Regions from separate parts of the Streptomyces achromogenes genome, predicted to be linked through region 2. Evidence: predicted binding sites of a transcription regulator. Region 2 holds the regulator's gene; each other region holds the start of a gene.
The links. The regulator HrcA, encoded in region 2, represses chaperone genes, less so after heat shock. The targets are predictions, from matches to a motif close to TTNGCACTCNGNNNNNCNGAGTGCNAA.

Region 1 (5,046 bases), 1.0 Mb from region 2:
TCCTCGGGACGACGTTGAACCGGCTGGTATGTGCACACGCATCGAGTGCTCCCATCCACAACCCCGCCACCCCCGACCGCATTCCGGCCGCCTCCCGCATCCCCACGTGATCCCGGACACGCTCCTCTCAGGGAACGGTCCCGCGCTCCACCACCCACTCCGCGGACCGGCCGGTGATCCGGGCGATGTGCTCGAGGTCCCCGCCGTGGCGCAGCGCGTCACGGTTCAGCCGGCGCACCCGCTCGCGCAGCACATCGCCCGGCGCCGCCTCTTCCACGTCCTCCGGCAGACGGTCCCACTCCCGTCCGCCACCCACCGGCCCCAGCTGCACCCGCCCGCCCACGTGCTCCATGACCTCCCCGATCCGCAGGAGGTCGCCCCCGGCCACCCCGCCTCATCCCCGTCCAGGACTCCAGAATCCCCCTAGGCCCGAAGCTCGCGTTCCGGGCGGAGGCGTGGTCCGCGTTCGTGGAGAACCTCGAGGTGGGCTGATCCGCACCCGCCCCGAAGCTCAAGCGTCCAGCTCCGAGCCCTCTTTGCTTGGATTGGGCGGCCATCGCCGCGTACGTCGACCGGCTCCCCGACGGCACCGGCATCTCCGTGAGGACGCTGGCCAAGCAGCTCCCGTACGGACAGTGCGCGCTCCGAACCGCCCTCAACCGCATCCAGCAGGCCGGGCATCTGAGGCGGGGCCGGGAACGGCTGGAGACGGCCTCGGGCGAATTCCGCTGGATCACCCGAACGTGGTTCACCCGTACCGCGCGTGACGACGGCTGGTGGGCGACGTCGGGCGCGACCCTCGAGCTTCCACCGCCCGTGAGCGTCACCCTCGACACCGAGCCCCTCAAGAGGTACGCCCGCTGAAACGCCCGAGGGCGGTACCCCCAGCCGTAGCTGGGGGTACCGCCCTCGGATCGAAGGACAGTCGATCAACCGGAACCGGTCGATCAGAAGTCCATGTCACCGCCCGGCATGCCGCCGCCGGCGGGCGCGGCGGCCTTCTCCGGCTTGTCGGCGATGACGGCCTCGGTGGTGAGGAACAGCGCGGCGATGGAGGCGGCGTTCTGCAGGGCGGAGCGCGTCACCTTCGCCGGGTCGATGATGCCCTCGGCGATCATGTCGACGTACTCGCCGGTCGCGGCGTTCAGGCCGTGGCCGACCTGGAGGTTGCGGACCTTCTCCACGACGACGCCACCCTCGAGACCACCGTTGACGGCGATCTGCTTGAGCGGGGCCTCGAGCGCGATGCGCACGGCGTTGGCGCCGGTCGCCTCGTCACCCTCGAGCTCCAGCTTCTCGAAGACGGCGGAGGCCTGGATGAGCGCCACGCCACCACCGGCGACGATGCCCTCCTCGACGGCGGCCTTCGCGTTGCGGACGGCGTCCTCGATGCGGTGCTTGCGCTCCTTGAGCTCCACCTCGGTGGCGGCGCCGGCCTTGATGACCGCGACACCGCCGGCGAGCTTCGCCAGGCGCTCCTGCAGCTTCTCGCGGTCGTAGTCCGAGTCGCTGTTCTCGATCTCGGCGCGGATCTGGTTGACCCGGCCCGCGACCTGGTCCGAGTCGCCGGCACCGTCGACGATGGTCGTCTCGTCCTTGGTGATGACGACCTTGCGGGCCTTGCCGAGCAGGTCGAGGGTCGTGTTCTCGAGCTTGAGACCGACCTCCTCGGAGATGACCTCGCCGCCGGTGAGGATGGCGATGTCGTTCAGCATCGCCTTGCGGCGGTCGCCGAAGCCCGGGGCCTTGACCGCGACGGACTTGAAGGTGCCGCGGATCTTGTTGACGACCAGGGTCGACAGGGCCTCGCCCTCGACGTCCTCGGCGATGATCAGCAGCGGCTTGCCGCCCTGCATGACCTTCTCGAGGAGCGGGAGCAGGTCCTTGACGTTGGCGATCTTGGAGTTCGCGATCAGGATGTACGGGTCGTCGAGGACGGCCTCCATACGCTCCATGTCGGTGGCGAAGTACGCCGAGATGTAACCCTTGTCGAAGCGCATGCCCTCGGTGAGCTCGAGCTCCAGACCGAAGGTCTGCGACTCCTCGACCGTGATGACGCCTTCCTTGCCGACCTTGTCCATCGCCTCGGCGATGAGCTCGCCGATCTGGGTGTCGGCGGCGGAGATGGAGGCCGTGGAGGCGATCTGCTCCTTGGTCTCGACATCCTTCGCCTGCTCGAGCAGGGCGCCGGAGACGGCCTCGACGGCCTTCTCGATGCCGCGCTTGAGAGCCATCGGGTTGGCGCCGGCGGCTACGTTGCGCAGGCCTTCCTTGACGAGGGCCTGGGCGAGGACGGTCGCGGTGGTCGTGCCGTCACCGGCGACGTCGTCCGTCTTCTTCGCGACTTCCTTGACCAGCTCGGCGCCGATCTTCTCGTACGGGTCCTCGAGCTCGATCTCCTTGGCGATGGAGACACCATCGTTGGTGATCGTGGGGGCGCCCCACTTCTTCTCGAGGACGACGTTGCGGCCCTTGGGGCCGAGCGTCACCTTGACGGCGTCCGCGAGCTGGTTCATGCCGCGCTCGAGGCCGCGCCGCGCCTCCTCGTCGAACGCGATGATCTTGGCCATGTGAAGTGGTCCCTCCAGGACTGGGGGTGATTCCTTCGGACCGCGCCCGCGCCCGCGACGGACGGCTCGCCGGCCGGGTGGTTCCTTGCCCCACCTGGCCTGCGGGCCTCACCGACCCGGTCCTTCGTTGTCACTCTCACCTTCAGAGTGCTAACGCCAATGATTAGCACTCGCCCCTGCCGAGTGCAAGCGCCTCGGGACGATCCGCAGGTGAACAGGGGGCGTCCGGTCCCGCCGCGCGCCCGCCGGCCGGGATCGGGGGGCGGGGTCGGTGTTCGGAGGTCGGGGAGGCCACCCCGGGGGGCCGCCCAGTCCCCGGGCATGCCGAAGGGCTCGCGCCCCGGGAGGCGCGAGCCCTTCGAAGATGAAACAGAAGAACGACGCTGTCAGTCGGCGCGTGCTTCAGCCGGTCGCGAGCCGGACCATGTCCGCCTGCGGCCCCTTCTGGCCAGCCGAGATCTCGAAATCGACTCGCTGACCCTCCTCCAGGGTGCGGTAGCCGTCCATCTGAATCGCGCTGTAGTGGACGAAAACATCCGCACCACCGTCGACCGCGATGAAGCCGTACCCCTTCTCCGCGTTGAACCACTTGACGGTGCCCTGAGCCATGCCTAACTCCCCTATTACTGGCCCTTGCACAGACCCGCACTTCGCGGATCCGGGTCAGACCTCACCCCCCATTGGTTGGGGGCGTGCGCCGGAACGCGTCGACCGAGGCCGAATGTAGCTGTCCAACTGCCCTCTGCAACAGGTCACTCGGACGAGAATTCTGGACGCAAGGGATCCGGAATGTGGCGAGAATTCGCCTGAATTCAGGGCAAGTCGGGCCCTGCAAAAGCCACAAAAGCCACAAAAGCAGCACGCACTTTGGCTGCTTCTTGTCGGGCGCGGGCGAAAAGAAAAGGCTCCGGAGCCGGTGATCAGGACCCGGTTCCCCAACTGTATCGCGCTCAACCACACTGAATTGCCCCCTCCGCTTCTATCGCGGAGAGGGCAATTTCATGAACTCTCGGTAATCACTATTACCGACGGTTACTACCGGCGGGTACTGACCAGCGGTCAGCCACCGGCGACGGCGGGAATGATCGAGATCCCGGCGCCGGGCGGAGTCGCCGTCTCGAGACCCTGCTCGAAGCGGACGTCGTCGTCGTTCACGTACACGTTGACGAACCGGCGCAGCTTGCCCTGGTCGTCCAGGACGCGCGCGGCGATGCCGGTGTGGTTCTTCTCCAGGTCGGAGATGACCTCGCCGAGGGTCGCGCCCTCGGCCGAGACCTCGGCCTGACCGCCGGTGTAGGTGCGCAGGATGGTCGGGATGCGAACAGTGACGCTCATGATGCGAGGCCAGCCTCTCGGAAAGAGTCCAGGTTGGGGCGGATGGTCGCGGTGAGTCCGGTGCCGGCCACCGCGTCCAGGGTCTTCAGTCCGTCACCGGTGTTCAGGACGACGGTGGTCTTCGTCGGGTCCAGCAGACCGTTCTCGATCAACTTCTTCGTCACGCCCACGGTCACGCCGCCGGCCGTCTCCGCGAAGATGCCCTCGGTGCGCGCCAGCAGCTTGATCGCGTCGACGACCTGCTCGTCGTTCACGTCCTCCACCGCGCCGCCGGTCCGCCGCGCGATGTCGAGGACGTACGGGCCGTCCGCCGGGTTGCCGATGGCCAGCGACTTGGCGATGGTGTTCGGCTTCTGGGGACGGACCACGTCGTGCCCGGCCTTGTAGGCGACGGACACCGGGGAGCACCCCTCCGCCTGCGCACCGAAGATCTTGTACGGCCTGTCCTCGACCAGCCCGAGCTTGATCAGCTCCTGCAGACCCTTGTCGATCTTCGTGAGCTGGGAGCCGGACGCGATGGGCACCACCAGCTGGTCGGGCAGCCGCCAGCCGAGCTGCTCGCAGATCTCGTACGCCAGCGTCTTCGAGCCCTCGGCGTAGTAGGGCCGCAGGTTGACGTTGACGAAGCCCCAGCCCTCGCCCGCCGGGTCGCCGATGAGCTCGGAGCAGAAGCGGTTGACGTCGTCGTAGTTGCCCTCGATGCCGACGAGCTCGCCGCCGTAGATCGCGGCCATGACGACCTTGCCCTGCTCCAGGTCGTGCGGGATGAACACGCACGAGCGGAAGCCGGCGCGGGCCGCGGCGGCGCCCACGGCGCCGGCCAGGTTGCCGGTGGAGGAGCAGGAGAGCGTGGTGAAGCCGAACGCGCGGGCGGCCTCGATGGCCTGGGCGACGACCCGGTCCTTGAAGGAGTGGGTCGGGTTGCCGGAGTCGTCCTTGACGAAGAGCTTGCCGGCGTCGACGCCCAGCTCGCGGGCGAGGTTGTCGGCCTGCACGAGCTTGGTCCAGCCGGGGTTGATGTTCGGCTTGCCGGCCACGTCCGCCGGGACGGGCAGCAGCGGCGCGTAGCGCCAGATGTTCGCGGGTCCCGCCTCGATACGCCTCCGCAGCTCCTCCGTGTCGTAGGAGGAGAAGTCGTACG
Region 2 (5,046 bases):
CCGCACGACCAGCCGGTCCTTGCCCTCGGCGGCCACGACCCCGGCCCGCGCCCAGCGTCCGGCGCCGTCGGTGAGGACGACCTCCTCGCCGGCCCGCAGCCGCTTCACCGAGACGGCGTGCCGGCCCTCCGGCCCGTCCAGCACGAACTCGGTCCGGCCGCCCGGGAGTGCGTCGACGACGAAGACGGGGGCGGTCATCGGGCACCGCCCTCTCCGGCCGGAAAGCCCTGTGACAACGCTGTCCGTGCCGCGGCGAGTTCGGTCACCAGTACCTCCACCAGTCGTCCGGCGGGCAGTTCGCGGGCCATCCGGTGGCCCTGCCCCGCCCACAGCGCCATCCCCTGGGCGTCCCCCGCCTTGGCCGCCGCCTTGCGCAGCGGCACGGTGAGGTGGTGCACCTCCGGGTAGGCGGCGGGCGCGTACGGGCCGTGCTCGCGCAGGAAACGGTTGACCAGGCCGCGGGCCGGGCGGCCGGAGAAGGCGCGGGTCAGCTCGGTGCGCACGAAGAGGGGGTTGGTCAGCGCCTGCTTGTGCACGGCGTGCGCGCCGGACTCGGGCGTGGCGAGGAACGCCGTGCCCAGCTGGGCCGCGCTCGCGCCGGCCGCGAGGACCGCGGCGATCTGGCTGCCGCGCATGATGCCGCCGGCGGCGACGATCGGCAGGCTCACGGACTCGCGGACCTGGGCGACCAGGGAGAGCAGACCGATGCCGCAGCCGTCGTTCTCGGGGTTGTCCCGGTGGCTGCCCTGGTGTCCGCCGGCCTCCACACCCTGTACGACGACCGCGTCCGCGCCGGCCCGCTCCACCGCGAGGGCCTCCTCGGCGGTGGTCGCCGTGACCAGCGTGAACGTTCCCGCGCGGCGCAGCGCCTCCAGCGCCTCGCCGCTCGGGACGCCGAAGTGGAAGGACACGACGGGCGCGGGGTTGTCCAGCAGCACCGCGAGTTTGGCGTCGTACCCGTCGTCGCGGCCGCTGTCCGGATCGCCGAGCTCCGTGTCGTACCAGACGGCCTCACCGGCCAGCTGGTGGGCGTAGACGTCGACGGCGCCGGTCTCCGCATACTCGGGCTGCGGCATGAAGAGGTTGACGCCGAAGGGGCGGCCGGTGAGGCTGCGCAGCTGCTTGATGTCCTGGTACATGCCGTCGGCCGTCTTGTACCCGGCCGCGAGGAATCCGAGTCCGCCCGCCTCGGACACGGCGGCCGCGAGCTGCGGGACGGAGACACCGCCCGCCATGGGGGCCTGCACGATCGGGTGAGGGAGGAGATCGGTCAGCGCGGAGGACATGGCGGCATGTTGTCACGTCCTCAGAACAAGTCCGAATCGACCCTTCCCCCAGGCGTCCGGTGTCACCGTCAGCCCGTCCGGCGCTTGAGGACGAGGCCCTTCGGGGGCCGGAAAGCGGGGGTCCGGGGGCGCAGCCCCCGAGGACGGGAAGGGACGGGGCGGCGGGGGCGGAAACAGCCCGCCGCACCCTCACCCGTCACCGCCCGTTGAACGCGTCCTTCAGCCGCGAGAACAGGCCCTGCTGCCCGGGCTGGAACTGCCCCGTGGGTCGCTCCTCGCCCCGCAGCTTCGCGAGCTCCCGCAGCAGCCGCTCCTGCTCGGGATCCAGCTTCGTCGGCGTCTGCACCTCGACGTGCACGATGAGGTCGCCGCGCCCGCCGCCGCGCAGATGCGTGACGCCCCGGCCGTGCAGCGGGATCGACTGGCCGGACTGCGTGCCGGGCCGGATGTCGACCTCCTCCAGGCCGTCCAGCGTCTCCAGGGGCACCTTCGTGCCGAGGGACGCCGCCGTCATCGGCAGGGTCACCGTGCAGTGCAGGTCGTCGCCGCGCCGCTGGAACTGGGCGTGCGGCAGCTCGTGGATCTCCACGTACAGGTCGCCGGCGGGGCCGCCGCCGGGGCCGACCTCGCCCTCGCCCGCGAGCTGGATCCGGGTGCCGTTGTCGACGCCGGCCGGGATCTTCACCGTCAGGGTGCGGCGCGAGCGCACGCGCCCGTCGCCCGCGCACTCCGGGCACGGGGTCGGCACGACGGTGCCGAAGCCCTGGCACTGCGGACACGGCCGCGACGTCATGACCTGGCCCAGGAAGGACCGGGTCACCTGCGACACCTCGCCGCGGCCGCGGCACATGTCACAGGTCTGGGCGCTGGTGCCGGGGGCCGCGCCCTCGCCGCTGCACGTCGTGCAGACGATCGCCGTGTCGACCTGGAGGTCCTTCGTGGTGCCGAAGGCCGCCTCCTCGAGGTCGATCTCCAGCCGGATCATCGCGTCCTGGCCGCGCCGGGTGCGCGAGCGCGGCCCGCGCTGCGACGCCGTGCCGAAGAACGCGTCCATGATGTCGGAGAAGTTGCCGAAGCCACCCGCCCCGAAGCCGCCTGCGCCACCGCCGCCCGCCTGGGACAGCGGGTCGCCGCCGAGGTCGTAGACCTGCTTCTTCTGCGGGTCCGACAGCACCTCGTAGGCGGCGTTGATCTCCTTGAACCGCTCCTGGGTCTTCGGATCCGGGTTGACGTCCGGGTGCAGCTCGCGCGCGAGCCTCCGGAATGCCTTCTTGATCTCTTCCTGCGACGCGTCGCGGCGCACGCCGAGGACGGCGTAGTAGTCCGTGGCCACTTACGACTCCGCCAGGATCTGTCCGACGTACCGTGCCACCGCTCGTACCGCTCCCATCGTTCCCGGATAATCCATGCGGGTCGGTCCGACCACGCCGAGTTTGGCGACTGCCTCGCCGCCCGAACCGTAGCCGACCGACACCACCGAAGTGGAGTTGAGCCCCTCGTAGGCGTTCTCGTGACCGATGCGTACGGTCATGCCCGAATCCCCCGCCTCGCCAAGGAGCTTGAGGAGCACGACCTGCTCCTCGAGGGCCTCCAGGACGGGCCGGATGGTGAGGGGAAAGTCATGTCCGAAGCGGGTGAGATTGGCGGTTCCGCCGATCATCAGCCGCTCCTCGTTCTCCTCGACGAGCGTCTCCAGGAGGGTGGAGAGCACCGTCGTGACGGTCCCGCGGTCCTCGGCCTCGAAGGCCTCCGGCAGGTCCTCCACCAGCCGCGGCACGTCCGAGAACCGGCGGCCGGCCACGCGGCTGTTGAGCCGTGCGCGCAGATCCGCCAGCGAGGACTCCCCGAAGGGCGCCGGGCAGTCCACCAGCCGCTGCTCGACCCGCCCGGTGTCCGTGATCAGCACCAGCATCAGGCGGGCGGGCGCGAGCGAGAGGAGCTCCACGTGCCGCACGGTCGAACGGGTCAGGGACGGGTACTGCACCACGGCGACCTGCCGGGTGAGCTGCGCGAGCAGCCGAACCGTCCGCGCCACGACGTCGTCGAGGTCGACCGCGCCGTCCAGGAAGTTCTGGATGGCGCGCCGCTCGGGGCCGGTCATCGGTTTGACGCCGGCCAGTTTGTCCACGAAGAGCCGGTAGCCCTTGTCGGTGGGGATCCGCCCGGCGCTGGTGTGCGGCTGGGCGATGTACCCCTCGTCCTCCAGGGCGGCCATGTCGTTGCGGACCGTCGCCGGGGAGACGCCGAGGTTGTGGCGCTCGGTGAGCGCCTTGGACCCCACGGGCTCCTCGGTGCCGACGTAGTCCTGGACGATGGCGCGCAGCACCTGGAGCCTGCGTTCACTCAGCATCGCGCGCACACCTCCAGAATCTCGTCCCCCAGTCCCCTGGGCCTTCGCGTTTGGCACTCTTCACATTCGAGTGCCAGCGCTCCCCGGCCAGTGTACGGCTGTGGGGTACACCCGGGGCAAGGTCGGCCCCGGCACGGGCGCCTGCGGTTAGCGTCGCGGTATGACGATGACTTGGGAAGAGCTGGGATGGGAGCGGGTCGCGGCCGGGGTGGGCCGGTGCCGGCTGCCGGGCTGGGACTGCACGGTGGGGCTGGTCGTCGGGGCGGGCGCGGCACTGGTGATCGACGCCGGATCGACGCTGGCGGAGGGGGCGCTGCTGCGGGCGCAGGCCGAGGAGCTCGCCGGCGGGCGTGTGACTCATCTCGCGCTCACACACCCCCATTTCGACCATGTGCTGGGGGCGGCGGCGTTCGCCGGCGCGGAGGTGTTCGGGGCGGTGGGCATCGACTCCGTGACGGCCGGCGAGCTGCGGGAGGACGCGGTCCGGCAGGGGGTGGACGAGGCGGCGGCGACGGAGGCCGCGGACACGCTCGTGCGGCCCCGCCACTTCGTCTCCGGGGAGTGGACGCTCGACCTGGGCGAGGGCCGTCAGGTCCTGCTGGCGAACGTGGGCCCCGCGCACTCCGCCCACGATCTGGTGGTCCTCGTCCCGGGTGCGGAGGCCGGCGAGCCCGAGACGGTCTTCTGCGGCGATCTGGTCGAGGAGTCCGGTGATCCGCAGGCCGGCCCGGACGCGGTGCCGTCGCGCTGGCCCGCCGCCCTCGACCGGCTCCTCGACCTCGGCGGCGAGGACGCGCGGTACGTGCCCGGTCACGGGGCCGTGGCGGACGCGGCGTTCGTGCGGGCGCAGCGGGACGCGCTCGCGGAGCGATTCGGCGTGTCGCCGTAATCCCGTTCCGGGGATTCTCCTATCGTCATCCGAATGCGCCAGTACTCCGCCGACCTGACCCCTCCCTGGAAGAAGCCGACGCCGGTTCCCGAGGTCGCGGCGGAGCCCGGCCTGGTGGTGGAGGAGCCCGGCACCGGTTTCTGCGGCGCGGTGATCCGCTGCGAGGCGGGCACGGTGACCCTGGAGGACCGCTTCGGCAAGCACCGGGTGTTCCCGCTGGAGCCGCGCGGTTTCCTCCTGGAGGGCAGGGTGGTGACCCTGGTGCGACCCGCCGCGGGTCCCGCACGTCCCGCCCGCACCGCCTCGGGTTCGGTCGCCGTCCCCGGTGCCCGCGCGCGGGTCGCCCGCGCCGGCCGGATCTACGTCGAGGGCCGGCACGACGCCGAGCTGGTCGAGAAGGTGTGGGGCGACGACCTGCGCGTCGAGGGCGTGGTCGTGGAGTACCTGGAGGGGGTCGACGACCTGCCGTCGATCGTCGCCGAGTTCGGCCCCGGCCCGGACGCGAAGCTGGGCGTCCTGGT
Region 3 (5,046 bases), 2.2 Mb from region 2:
ACGACCACGAGGAGCTCGGTCTCCCGCCGGTCTTCACCAGGGTCCCCACCGAGGACAGGGTCGTCTTCCTCACGATCGACGACGGCGCCGAGAAGGACCCGGCGTTCCTGCGCATGATGAGCGAGCTGAAGATCCCGTACACCGCCTTCCTCAGCGACTACCTGATCAAGGACGACTACGGGTACTTCAAGGAGATGCAGGACCGGGGGGCGGCCCTGAACAACCACACGCTCCACCACCCCTACCTCCCGGCCCTCTCCTACGCCCGTCAGAAACACGAGATCTGCGGGATGCAGGAGGTGATCCGCAAGCGATACGGCACCCGCCCCGCCCTCTTCCGGCCGCCCTTCGGCAACTACGACCAGGACACCCTGCGCGCCGCGAAGAGCTGCGGCGTGCGCTACGCCCCGCTCTGGGACGAGGAGGTCTTCGTCGACCACTGGGAGTACCGCGAGGGGGACCGGGACCTGCACCCCGGCGACATCGTCCTGAGCCACTTCCGGGGCCGGGGCGAGTGGAAGGGCACGATGCCCGACCTGGTCCGCCGGTTCCTGGACAAGGTCACCGCGAAGGGCTACGCGGTGGCCCGTCTGGAGGACTACCTGTGAAGGCGCGACGAAAGGGCGCGGGACCGGCGGCCGTCCCGGCCGTCCTCCTCGCCGCGCTGGCCGCGCTCGTCCTGACGACCCTGAGCGGCTGCGCCCAGTCCGTCGACCCGATCGAACGGCTGGGCAGGAAGGCCGCGGCCCGGGTCCACCCGGCCGGCCCGGCCGCCGGACAGCCCGCCTACCGCCGCTGGGGTCTGACGGCCCCCCTGGCCCCCGCCCCGGCCCACCCGGCCCGCTCCCTGGCCGGCAGCCCCGGAACGGCCCTCCCGCCGGTCGTGGACCATGTCCCGACCGCCGACAGGGTCGTCTTCCTCACCTACGACGACGGCGCCGAACGCGATCCCCGATTCGTCGACATGGTCCGCGAACTGCGTCTGCCGGTCAGCATGTTCCTCACCGACAGCGTGATCGGTCCCGGCTACGGCCGGCTGGCCCGGCTGCAGTCGGTCGGGGCCGGCATCCAGAACCACACCCTGGACCACCCGGCCCTGCGCGGCCTGCCCTATGCCGGCCAGCGCGCCGAGATCTGCGGCCAGCAGGACAAGCTGCGCGCCCGTTTCGGCCTGCGCCCCCGCCTCCTCCGCCCGCCCTACGGCGCCTACGACGCCACCACCCGGCGCGCCGCCGCCGACTGCGGTATCGCGGCCGTCGTCCTCTGGCGCGCCTCGATGGGCCCCACCGCCCTCACCTACGCCCACGGCCCCCACCGCCTCCACCCCGGCGACGTCATCGCCGTGGCCCCGGACGAGACGACGGCCCCGGACCTGCGGGACCGGACGACGCGGCTCCTGCGCCAGATCCAGCAGGAGCACCTGACGGTGGCCCGCCTGGAGGACTACGTCTAGGCCTCCTGCACAGCGCCGGGGGCGACCCGAGTCGGGCAGGCATGCGTCGGCGAGTACGAGGGGTCGGGAAAATCAGCCCGTCCGGCGATTGAGGACGAGGCCTGTCCAGGGCCGAAGCGGGGGCCCGGGGGCAGCGGCCCCCGGTGCGGGCCCACACGAACACCGGGCAACGAGGACGCTCACGTGAGCGAAAAGTGGGCCGACGCGCCGCGGGCATTGGCACTCCGCTTGACCGAGTGCTAATCGCGGTCATAGTCTCGGGTCTGGCACTCCCCACCGGAGAGTGCCAAACGCGACGGGCAGGTCCGGCACCCGCGACGACGGATCCACCTGGTCGCCACCTCAGACAGTTAGCCCCGTGAGATCTCCGAAGGGGGAGGTCGGATCGTGACGACCACCAGCTCCAAGGTTGCCATCAAGCCGCTCGAGGACCGCATTGTGGTCCAGCCGCTCGACGCCGAGCAGACCACCGCCTCTGGCCTGGTCATCCCGGACACCGCGAAGGAGAAGCCCCAGGAGGGCGCTGTCCTCGCGGTGGGCCCGGGTCGCTTCGAGAACGGCGAGCGCCTGCCGCTCGACGTCAAGGTCGGCGACGTCGTCCTGTACAGCAAGTACGGCGGCACCGAGGTGAAGTACAACGGCGAGGAGTTCCTCGTCCTCTCGGCTCGCGACGTGCTCGCGATCATCGAGAAGTAATTCACCCAGTTTTGCAGTGAACTGCGCTCCTGGCCCCGCGTGTTTGTGAAGCCGGGTGCCGGGGGCGCAGTTCGTTTCTCCCACTTTTTCCGAGAGGGCTGAACCGCTCCCATGGCGAAGATCCTGAAGTTCGACGAGGACGCCCGTCGCGCCCTCGAGCGCGGCGTCAACAAGCTTGCCGACACGGTCAAGGTGACGATCGGCCCCAAGGGCCGCAACGTCGTCATCGACAAGAAGTTCGGCGCCCCCACCATCACCAACGACGGTGTCACGATCGCCCGCGAGGTCGAGCTCGAGGACCCGTACGAGAACCTCGGCGCGCAGCTGGTGAAGGAGGTGGCGACCAAGACCAACGACATCGCGGGCGACGGTACGACCACCGCCACCGTGCTCGCCCAGGCGCTGGTGCGCGAGGGCCTGAAGAACGTCGCCGCGGGCGCGTCCCCGGCCGCCCTGAAGAAGGGCATCGACGCCGCCGTCAAGGCCGTGTCCGAGGAGCTCCTCGCGACCGCCCGCCCGATCGACGACAAGGCGGACATCGCCGCCGTCGCCGCGCTGTCCGCGCAGGACACGCAGGTCGGCGAGCTCATCGCCGAGGCGATGGACAAGGTCGGCAAGGACGGCGTCATCACCGTCGAGGAGTCCAACACCTTCGGTCTGGAGCTGGACTTCACCGAGGGCATGGCCTTCGACAAGGGCTACCTGTCGCCGTACTTCGTGACGGACCAGGAGCGCATGGAGGCCGTCCTCGAGGACCCCTACATCCTCATCAACCAGGGCAAGATCTCCTCGATCGCCGACCTGCTGCCGCTGCTCGAGAAGGTCATCCAGACCAACTCCTCCAAGCCGCTGCTGATCATCGCCGAGGACCTCGAGGGCGAGGCGCTCTCCACCCTCGTCGTCAACAAGATCCGCGGCACCTTCAACGCGGTCGCCGTCAAGGCCCCGGGCTTCGGTGACCGCCGCAAGGCGATGCTGCAGGACATGGCCGTCCTCACCGGCGCCACCGTCATCTCCGAGGAGGTCGGCCTCAAGCTCGACCAGGTCGGCATCGACGTGCTGGGCTCGGCCCGCCGCGTCACCGTCACCAAGGACGACACCACCATCGTCGACGGCGGCGGCAGCTCCGAGGACGTCGTGGGCCGCATCGGCCAGATCAAGGCCGAGATCGAGAACACGGACTCCGACTGGGACCGCGAGAAGCTCCAGGAGCGCCTCGCGAAGCTGGCCGGCGGCGTGTGCGTGATCAAGGTCGGCGCCGCCACCGAGGTGGAGCTGAAGGAGAAGAAGCACCGTCTGGAGGACGCCATCTCCGCGACCCGCGCCGCGGTCGAGGAGGGCATCGTCTCCGGTGGTGGCTCCGCGCTGGTCCACGCCGTCAAGGTCCTCGAGGGCAACCTCGACAAGACCGGCGACGAGGCCACCGGTGTCGCGGTCGTCCGCAAGGCCGCCGTCGAGCCGCTGCGCTGGATCGCCGAGAACGCGGGCCTCGAGGGCTACGTCATCACCTCCAAGGTCGCCGAGCTCGACAAGGGCCAGGGCTTCAACGCCGCGACCGGCGAGTACGGCGACCTGGTCAAGGCCGGCGTCATCGACCCGGTCAAGGTCACCCGCTCCGCCCTGGAGAACGCCGCCTCCATCGCCTCCCTCCTCCTGACGACCGAGACCCTCGTCGTCGAGAAGAAGGAAGAGGAGGAGCCGGCCGCCGGCGGTCACGGCCACGGCCACTCCCACTGACCCAGGTCAGCCCCCGCAACACACCGAGGCCCGGCCCCCGTTCCACCGGGGCGCCGGGCCTCGGCGCGTGCACGGCCCTGTGTCGTGGCCCTCCGTCAGCCACCGTGCCGAACGAGGAAGCGGAAGCCCAGGCGAGGAGCGGTACGAGCCGGGGGTCCTACGGGCAGTGAGCTGTCGGACTCCAGTGAGCCCTGGGACAGGAGATGAATCGCTCCTTGGCCGCCCGTCGACCGGATGCCGCGCCTCCTCCTGCTGGAGTTCAAATCGCCATCTACAGGGCGGAGTTCACGTGATGTATAAATACGATATGACGGTCTACAAGAAGGTTTTCCTTCTCGTTGTCGCGGTGGCCGCCCTGGTGGCTGTCGTGTTTCTGACGGCTCGTGCCGTCGGCGGGAACCTGGACGAGGCGGACCAGATGGCGAGCGTCGTGGGAGCGGTGGCCTCCGTCGCCGCCCTTGTGGTGTCGGTGTGGCAGTTCCTGCCGACGCAGGCTCAGAGTGTCGTGGCCAGCGACGACGGCGTGGCGGCCGGACGGAGCGCTACCACCGTCTCCGGCGCGAGGAACAAGGTCAGGATCGGGCGCGGTGGTACGTCCGCGGGTGGACCGATCCACGCCCGCGGCAGGGGAGTGGCGGCCGGTGGGCGCGTCATCGTCGTCAAGGGCGACGAGATCGAGGTGACGTGAGCGGAAAGAACGGCGGCTTCGGGGGGAAGAACCGCGGCCCCCGGGTGCGCGCGGGAAAGGGGACGGCGGGCGGACGCGACGCCGTTTACAACAGGGGCGACAACGCGCACTTCAACTTCGCGTCCCCTGCTCGGGACATCCTCTTCGGCGTGACGCTGCTGGTCGTGATCGCAGGCGGCCTCACCATGCTCTGGCTGTCGGGAAACAGCGATGCGGATCACCGGGACGACGCGGCCCCGGTCTCCCCGACGACCGCGAGAGCCGAACCCCGCCGGACCCCGAGCGCGGGTCCGTCCACCGGTCCGCCCAGCCTCGCACCGGTCAGGCCGTCGCGGACCTCGGCTCCCCCCTCCCCGACACCCGCCCCGGCTGCCCTGTCGGGTGAGGACGAATCGGCTCCGCTGCCCGACTGCCGTGCGGTCGGCGAGGGCGGAGTGGCACTGACGCCCTCGGAACTACAGGTGCGGGACAC

Region 1: groL (chaperonin GroEL) is a predicted target of HrcA. The motif match lies at 2,734-2,760, and genes of this name have one in related genera.
Region 3: groES (co-chaperone GroES) is a predicted target of HrcA. The motif match lies at 1,670-1,696, and genes of this name have one in related genera.

What each region holds. Positions count from the first base shown of each region.
Region 1 covers NZ_JAUSYH010000001.1:4,053,314-4,058,359, forward strand. Annotated here, with positions in the region: gene QF032_RS18055 (hypothetical protein) at 128-388, opposite strand; gene QF032_RS18060 (hypothetical protein) at 418-492, shown strand; partial or broken gene QF032_RS18065 (hypothetical protein) at 550-783, shown strand; gene groL (chaperonin GroEL) at 948-2,570, opposite strand; gene QF032_RS18075 (cold-shock protein) at 2,973-3,179, opposite strand; gene QF032_RS18080 (MoaD/ThiS family protein) at 3,630-3,905, opposite strand; gene thrC (threonine synthase) at 3,902-5,046, opposite strand, start outside.
Region 2 covers NZ_JAUSYH010000001.1:3,048,869-3,053,914, forward strand. Annotated here, with positions in the region: gene QF032_RS13760 (16S rRNA (uracil(1498)-N(3))-methyltransferase) at 1-198, opposite strand, end outside; gene QF032_RS13765 (nitronate monooxygenase) at 195-1,286, opposite strand; gene dnaJ (molecular chaperone DnaJ) at 1,483-2,619, opposite strand; gene hrcA (heat-inducible transcriptional repressor HrcA) at 2,620-3,636, opposite strand; gene QF032_RS13780 (MBL fold metallo-hydrolase) at 3,797-4,525, shown strand; gene QF032_RS13785 (DUF3097 domain-containing protein) at 4,559-5,046, shown strand, end outside.
Region 3 covers NZ_JAUSYH010000001.1:5,294,948-5,299,993, forward strand. Annotated here, with positions in the region: gene QF032_RS23970 (polysaccharide deacetylase family protein) at 1-608, shown strand, start outside; gene QF032_RS23975 (polysaccharide deacetylase family protein) at 605-1,453, shown strand; gene groES (co-chaperone GroES) at 1,841-2,149, shown strand; gene groL (chaperonin GroEL) at 2,261-3,886, shown strand; gene QF032_RS23990 (hypothetical protein) at 4,194-4,574, shown strand; gene QF032_RS23995 (hypothetical protein) at 4,571-5,046, shown strand, end outside.